DNA from 3 places in the Mesorhizobium sp. C432A genome. Region 3 is predicted to be linked to each of the others. Evidence: predicted binding sites of a transcription regulator. Region 3 holds the regulator's gene; each other region holds the start of a gene.
The links. Region 3 encodes PhoB, which activates phosphate uptake and scavenging genes when phosphate is short. Its sites were predicted from a motif close to TGTCATNNANCTGTCAT; they were not measured.
Positions count from the first base shown of each region.

Region 1: a site for PhoB is predicted at 897-913, ahead of NLY33_RS18945 (PhoX family protein). Genes of this name have one in related genera too.
Region 2: a site for PhoB is predicted at 847-863, ahead of NLY33_RS15960 (esterase-like activity of phytase family protein). Genes of this name have one in related genera too.

Region 1 covers NZ_CP100470.1:3,920,226-3,922,495, reverse strand. Annotated here, with positions in the region: gene urtA (urea ABC transporter substrate-binding protein) at 1-139, opposite strand, end outside; gene NLY33_RS18950 (hypothetical protein) at 456-851, shown strand; gene NLY33_RS18945 (PhoX family protein) at 969-2,270, shown strand, end outside.
Region 2 covers NZ_CP100470.1:3,307,513-3,309,782, reverse strand. Annotated here, with positions in the region: gene NLY33_RS15965 (LacI family DNA-binding transcriptional regulator) at 1-798, shown strand, start outside; gene NLY33_RS15960 (esterase-like activity of phytase family protein) at 960-2,270, shown strand, end outside.
Region 3 covers NZ_CP100470.1:1,796,603-1,798,872, forward strand. Annotated here, with positions in the region: gene pstB (phosphate ABC transporter ATP-binding protein PstB) at 1-70, shown strand, start outside; gene phoU (phosphate signaling complex protein PhoU) at 112-816, shown strand; gene phoB (phosphate regulon transcriptional regulator PhoB) at 833-1,522, shown strand; gene NLY33_RS08670 (ROK family protein) at 1,553-2,270, opposite strand, start outside.

The DNA.
Region 1 (2,270 bases), 2.1 Mb from region 3:
CCATGGTCCCCGATAGCGAATGCAGAATGCCGACCTTGATCGTGTCTTCGGCGGCCTTGGCCGGAGACGACATCGACAGGCCGGCGGCGATCACGCCCGCCGAAAACATTTTTGTTATTGTGGAGAAATTACCCCTCATACCGAAGACTCCCAAGCTGTTTGATTGCACCGCGACAATGCAAAGCAACTGCCGTGCCAAACGCGAAGGCGCCGCTCATAAAGATGTAATAGCCGAGCGTTATCAGCCGGTTGGTATATGAGCTGGAGAAACAACAAAGGCAGCCGGTAAAAATTGATTGAGGCAAATTTGCGCAGCGCACACGACTTTTGCCTAATTTTCGCCCAATTGAGACAAATGCCTAGTTTTTGATCTCCGGCCGTGGTTTCCGGGCGAACAATGTTGCGGCACCGCGCAAAAACAGGGCAAGCTCGCCCTTCAAAAAAAGAGAGACGTCATGACATCTCGCATCTCACGCATTTCCGGCATCCTGCTGCTGATGGCAACGAGCGGCGCCGCGCGCGCCGATTTCAGCGAGGGCAAGCTTCCGGACGGCACCTATCATTGCGAGGTCTACCTGCTCGGCGCCTTCCTCAACCTCGGCGACATCACCATCAAGGGCAATGTCTATACCGGCCCGGTGACATTCGGCACCGCGACGCAAGGCTACAACTATCAGATGAATGCCAATGGCGAGATCACCTGGCTCGGGCCGCTGGGCGGCTATACCACCGGTGGCAACTCCGTCTCCATGACACAGGCAACACTGGACGGCGAGACCGCCCCGTCATTCGACATCATTCTGAAGCAGCCCGACGGCGCCTTCACCGCCTCGACCTGCACCAAGGGCTGAGCGATGCGTAGTGCCGCGCCCAGTTGCGGCAAAACCTTCCTCTTATGTCATGTGAATGTTGCCTAAGCAGACTAGGGCAACGGTGCGCCGTAACATCCACCCTGAGAGGCAGACACCATGGCCAATACACCGTCTTCATCCTCCCCCGTCATCCGCGAAATCATTGCCGAGCGCGTCTCGCGCCGGTCTCTTTTGAAAGGCAGCCTCGCCTCCGGCGCGCTGATTGCCGGCGGCAGCTTTGTCGGCTCCTTGTTTGCCGGCGAAACGCATGCCGCCACAGCGCAGTCGACGCTCGGCTTTCCCGAGCTGAAACGGGTCTACGGCAAGACCCATGCCGCCGCCGAAGGCTATGAGACGACCATCGTCGCGCGCTGGGGCGACCCGCTTGCAGCCGGCCTCGCCGAATTCGACGGCAACAAGGTCGCGGCGAAGGAACAGGAAAAGCGCTTCGGCTACAATTGCGACTACATCGCCTTCATGCCGCTGCCCAAGGGCACGGTGAATTCCGATCATGGCCTGCTCTGCGTCAACAACGAATACATCTCGCCCAATGTGATGTTTCCGGGGATGACCGAGGGCGATGCCGGCAAGACGATGACCAGGGAACAGGTCGATCTCGGCATGGCCGCGATGGGCCATTCGATCGTCGAGGTGCAATTGAAGGACGGCAAGTGGGCAAGCGTGGCGGACAGCCCGCTCAACCGCCGCATCACCGCCAACACCGAAATGACCGTTTCCGGACCGGTTGCCGGCCATGCGCTGATGAAAACTTCGGCCGACCCGACTGGCACGAAAGTGCTCGGCACCAGCTATAATTGCAGCGGCGGTTTCACCCCCTGGGGTACGGTGCTGACCTGCGAGGAAGGCGTGTCCGACATTTTCGGCGGCGACCCGAAAAAGGCGCCGACTGCCGACCTGCTCGACCGTTACGGCTTCGACGGCTCCGACATCTATGGCCGCGGCCGCTTCCATGACCGCTTCAACCTCGACAAGGAACCGAACGAGGCCAACCGCTTCGACTGGGTGGTCGAGATCGACCCTTACGATCCTCAGTCCAGGCCGGTGAAGCGCACGGCACTTGGCCGCATGTCGCATGAGGCCTCGACCGTGGTCCTCAACAAGGACGGCCGCGTTGTCGTCTATATGGGTGACGACGACTATTTCGAATATATGTACCGCTTCGTCTCGGCCAAGGCCTATGACAAGGCCAATCCGGCCTCCGGCGCCGATCTGCTCGACGATGGCGTGCTGTCGGTCGCCCGCTTCGATGCCGATGGCTCGATGACGTGGCTGCCGTTGGTGCACGGCCAGGGCAAGCTTACCGTCGAGAACGGTTTTGCCGACCAGGCCGAGGTGCTGTTGAAGACGCGGTTTGCGGCAGATGCGCTCGGCGCCACGCCGATGGACCGGCCCGAGGAC
Region 2 (2,270 bases), 1.5 Mb from region 3:
GGCGAACCGTTCTTCATCCCGTTCCTGATCGGTCTGCAAGGCCGGCTTGCCGAGGATGACCTGGATCTGATGGTCGTCATGGGCGAGCCCGGCCAATATCAGCAGGAGAGGCTGCGCCGCGTGGTTGAGACGCGCCGGGCCGACGCGGTCGTGTTGGCCAATACACGGCGGGAAGACGATCGGATCGACTATCTCAGCAAGGCCGGCTTTCCCTTCGCCACGCTTGGCCGAAGTCAATCCGGCGACGACACCTATCCTTCGCTCGATATAGATTTCGAGAGGGCGGGTGATGAAGCCGTCGACCGGCTGGTCGCGCGCGGCCACCGCCGCATTGCCGCCATCCGCCCTTCGCTTGATCTCAACTTCGGCTACCTGTTCCTCGACGGCTACCGCAAGGCGCTGAAGCGGCATGGTATCGAAGTCGACCCCGGCCTGATCGCCGACGGCTTCATCAACGAGGCCGGAGGCTACCAGGTGACGCCGCGCGTGATGCTCTCCAAGGACCGGCCCACAGCCATCATCTTCAACAATGACGCAATGGCGCTCGGCGGCTGCAAAGCACTGGCCGAGATGGGCATCAGGCCCGGCCACGACATCGCGGTGATCGTCATCGTCGACACGCCGCTCTGCCGCTATTTTTCACCTGCGCTGACCGCCTTCCGTCCGTCGCTGGAGCCGATGGGCCGGCGACTGGCCGAAATGCTGCTGGCCTCGCTTCCGGCCTTTGCCGGCCCGGAAGGTCCGCGCATCATCCGCGAAGTCTGGCCGCTGGAGCTGATCGCGCGCGACAGCGATTGATCATTGCGCTCTTCCCTCTCCTACAAGGGTGAAGGAAGAGGCCCTCTCTGTCACGCAAGTATCATGTTCGCGTCCTAGACCGCTTTGCGAGAGGGCGACATCGTCGATGCGATGCGGTGGCCCCTTTGCGCCGCTCAAGGCTTGTCACAAAGAGGATCTCCATGAAAATCTCGCACCGAACCGTGTCGCTCGGCGCCGCGCTGGCGCTGTTTAACGCCCTGACCCCTGCCCTTGCCGACAGCACAGCCACCGTTGGTGGCTTCGTCAACAAGGGCCTGGTCGGCGTCGGCCGCATCCCGGCCGATCAGAAGGACAAGTTCGGCGAGACCTTCGGCTCCGGCTCCGGCATGTCCATCGACGCCGCAAGCTGGACCCGTGGCGCGGACGGCTACAAGGGCTCGCTCTGGTTGCTGCCGGACCGTGGCTACAATGTCGTCGGCACCACCGATTACCGGCCGCGCCTCAACACTATTCGCATCGAGTTCACGCCGGTAGCACTAGGCGCCACGCCCACCTCCGGCCAGGAACAGACAGGCGTCAAGGCGACGCTTGCCGATTCCCTGCTCCTCACCGACGACAAGGGCGCTGACGCCACCGGCCTCGATCCGCTCAACGGCGTGCGCGCGGCCAATGGCGACCTGCCGATCCTGCCCGAGGCCAATGGCAAGCTGGCGCTCGACAATGAGGCGATCGCGCGGCTGCCCGACGGCACCATGTTCATCTCTGACGAATACGGCCCCAACATCTACCGCTTCTCGGCCGACGGCCATCTTTTGTCGGCAACGCAGCCGCCCGCCGCTTTGGTGCCGATGCGCAAGGGCGCGCCGAACTTCGCCTCCGACAATCCGGGCCCCGGTGCAGCCGAACCCGATCCGAAGGATCCCGAAACCGGCCGCCAGAACAATCAAGGCCTCGAAGGCATGGCGCTGACGCCGGACGGCAAGTCGCTGATCACTGTGCTGCAGTCGGCGCCCCGCCAGGATGGCGGCGATTCGCCCGCGACGCGCCAGAACACCCGCGCGCTGGTCTACGACGCCTCCGACCCGGCCCATCTCAAGCTGGTGCATGAATATGCCGTGCCGCTGCCGGTGTTCAAGGACGCCAAGGACAAGACCAAGGTCGCCGCGCAGAGCGAAATCGTGGCGCTGTCCGACAAGACCTTCCTGATGCTGGCGCGCGACAGCGGAAACGGCCAGGGGGTGAAGGGCGATACTTCGCTGCTGCGCCAGATTTTCGTCGTCGACGTCTCTGGCGCCACCGACATTGCCGGCGGCGCCTTCGATGCCGCCGACAAGCCGCTGGCGCCCAAGGGCGTGCTCGACCCCTCGGTGACGCCGGCCAAGCTGACGCCGTTCATCGACATCAACGACAACAAGGAACTCGGCCGTTTCGGCCTGCATGACGGCAAGCCCAACGACAAGAACAATCTGTCGGAGAAGTGGGAAGCAATGTCGGTGGTCAGCGTGCTCGAT
Region 3 (2,270 bases):
CACCGACAAGATGTTCACCAACCCCGACGACAAGCGCACCCAGGACTACATTACCGGCCGCTTCGGCTGAGCCGTCCGGCGGGTGAATTTTCAGGCACGAGGACCAAGATCATGGGTGAACATACCGTCGCCTCCTTCGATGAAGAGCTCGGGCAGATCAGCAAGCTGATCCGCGACATGGGCGATCTGGCAGGCTCGATGGTCAGCGGCTCGACCAGGGCGCTGCTCAATTCGGACAATGCGCTGGCACAGCGTGTCGTTTCCGACGACGCCATCATGGATGCGCGCCAGCGCGAACTGGACGACCGCGCCATCACGCTGATCGCCAAGCGCCAGCCGATGGCCAACGATCTGCGCGCCGTGGTCGGCTCGATCCGCATGGCCGGCGACCTCGAGCGCATCGGCGATCTCGCCAAGAACATCGCCAAACGCGTCGGCACCGTGGGCTTGAGCGTCACGCCGCGCGACCTCTCGCACTCCATCGATGCCATGGCGCAGCTGGTGCTGATCCAGGTGCAAGGCGTCGTCGAGGAATATGCCGCCACCGATGCGGCAGCTCTTGCAAAACTCAGAAATGACGACGAACGCATCGACGTCAAATACACGTCCGTGTTTCGTGAGCTCTTGACCTACATGATGGAAGACCCTCGCAACATCACCGCCTGCACGCATCTCTTGTTCTGCGCCAAGAATCTTGAGCGCATCGGCGATCATGTCACCAACATCGCCGAAAATGCGTATTATGTGCTGACCGGCCAGCAATTGCCCGCCAATCGTCCGAAGCAGGACGAGACGGCGATGGCCACGCCGGCCTGATGAGGGTGAACTGCCTATGATCGCGCCACGCATCATGGTCGTGGAGGACGAGGAGCCGCTAGGCGTGCTCCTCCGCTACAACCTCGAATCCGAAGGCTATCACGTCGAGGTGGTGACACGCGGCGACGAGGCCGAGATCCGCCTGCAGGAAAACGTGCCCGATCTCCTGGTGCTCGACTGGATGGTGCCCGCTGTTTCCGGCATCGAGCTCTGCCGGCGGCTTAGAGTGCGGCCCGAAACCGAGCGGCTGCCGATCATCATGCTGACCGCGCGCGGTGAGGAAAGCGATCGCGTGCGCGGCCTGTCCACCGGTGCCGACGACTATCTGGTCAAGCCATTCTCGACGCCGGAGTTCATGGCGCGCGTGAAGGCGCTGCTGCGCCGGGCCAAGCCGGAAGTGCTGTCCAGCGTGCTCAAGGTCGGCGACATCGTGCTCGACCGCGAGTCGCACCGTGTCTACCGCAAGAAGAGCGAGATCAGGCTCGGACCGACCGAGTTCCGGCTGCTCGAATTCATGATGCGCCATCCCGGCCGCGTGTTCTCGCGCAGCCAACTGCTCGACAATGTCTGGGGCGAGACGATCTATATAGACGAGCGAACCGTCGACGTGCATGTCGGGCGGCTGCGCAAGGCCGTCAACAACGGCCGCATGCCGGATGTCATCCGTACCATTCGCGGCGCCGGCTACGCTATCAGGGAAGACTAGGATGCTGCGCGTCGCGCCGTTGCCGGCCATTCAGGCGACATGCTTGCCGGATTTCGCCTGAATGCCCGGCGCGAAAATCTCCTGGTCGACGAAGCCGAGCGCGCGCATGGCGCAGCCTTCGCGGATCAGCGGCAGCTCGTTGGGCTCGGTGTCGAAGGAGATCGATTTCGAGTGCTGGCCGCCGGCGGTCTGGGCGATCGCTTCGCGCAATGCCGGTTCGATCAGGTCGAAGGCGGCGGCGCTGACGCCGACCATGGCGACGGGTGCCGGATCGATCAGAGCAAACAGGCTGCCGAGGCCGAAGCCGAGCGCCTCACCGGCCCTGCGATAGGCTTCGCGCTCCGGGCCATCGGTTTCGCGGGCGCGCGCGGCGAGTGCGCGCATATCAGCGTCGCCGATATCGACCGGCTCGGCATCCTCGCCCATCATTTTGGCGCTGCGCCAGATGGCGTAGTTTCCGGCATAGGCCTCGACGCAGCCGCGCCGCCCGCAGCGGCAGAGCGCGCCGCCCGGACGGTGGATCATGTGGCCGAACTCGCCGCCCGAGGAATGGGTGCCGGTGAACAGTTCGCCTTTCAGCACCAGTCCCATGCCGATGCCGTGCGACAAGAGGATGGCGATAAAGTTGTCGCGGTAGCGCTCGGGCTGGCGCCATTGCAGCGCCACCGCCATCATATTGCAGTCGTTCTCCATGGTGGCCGGAATGCCGAATTCCACTTCCAACATGTCGGCGAAGGCAATGTCGGTC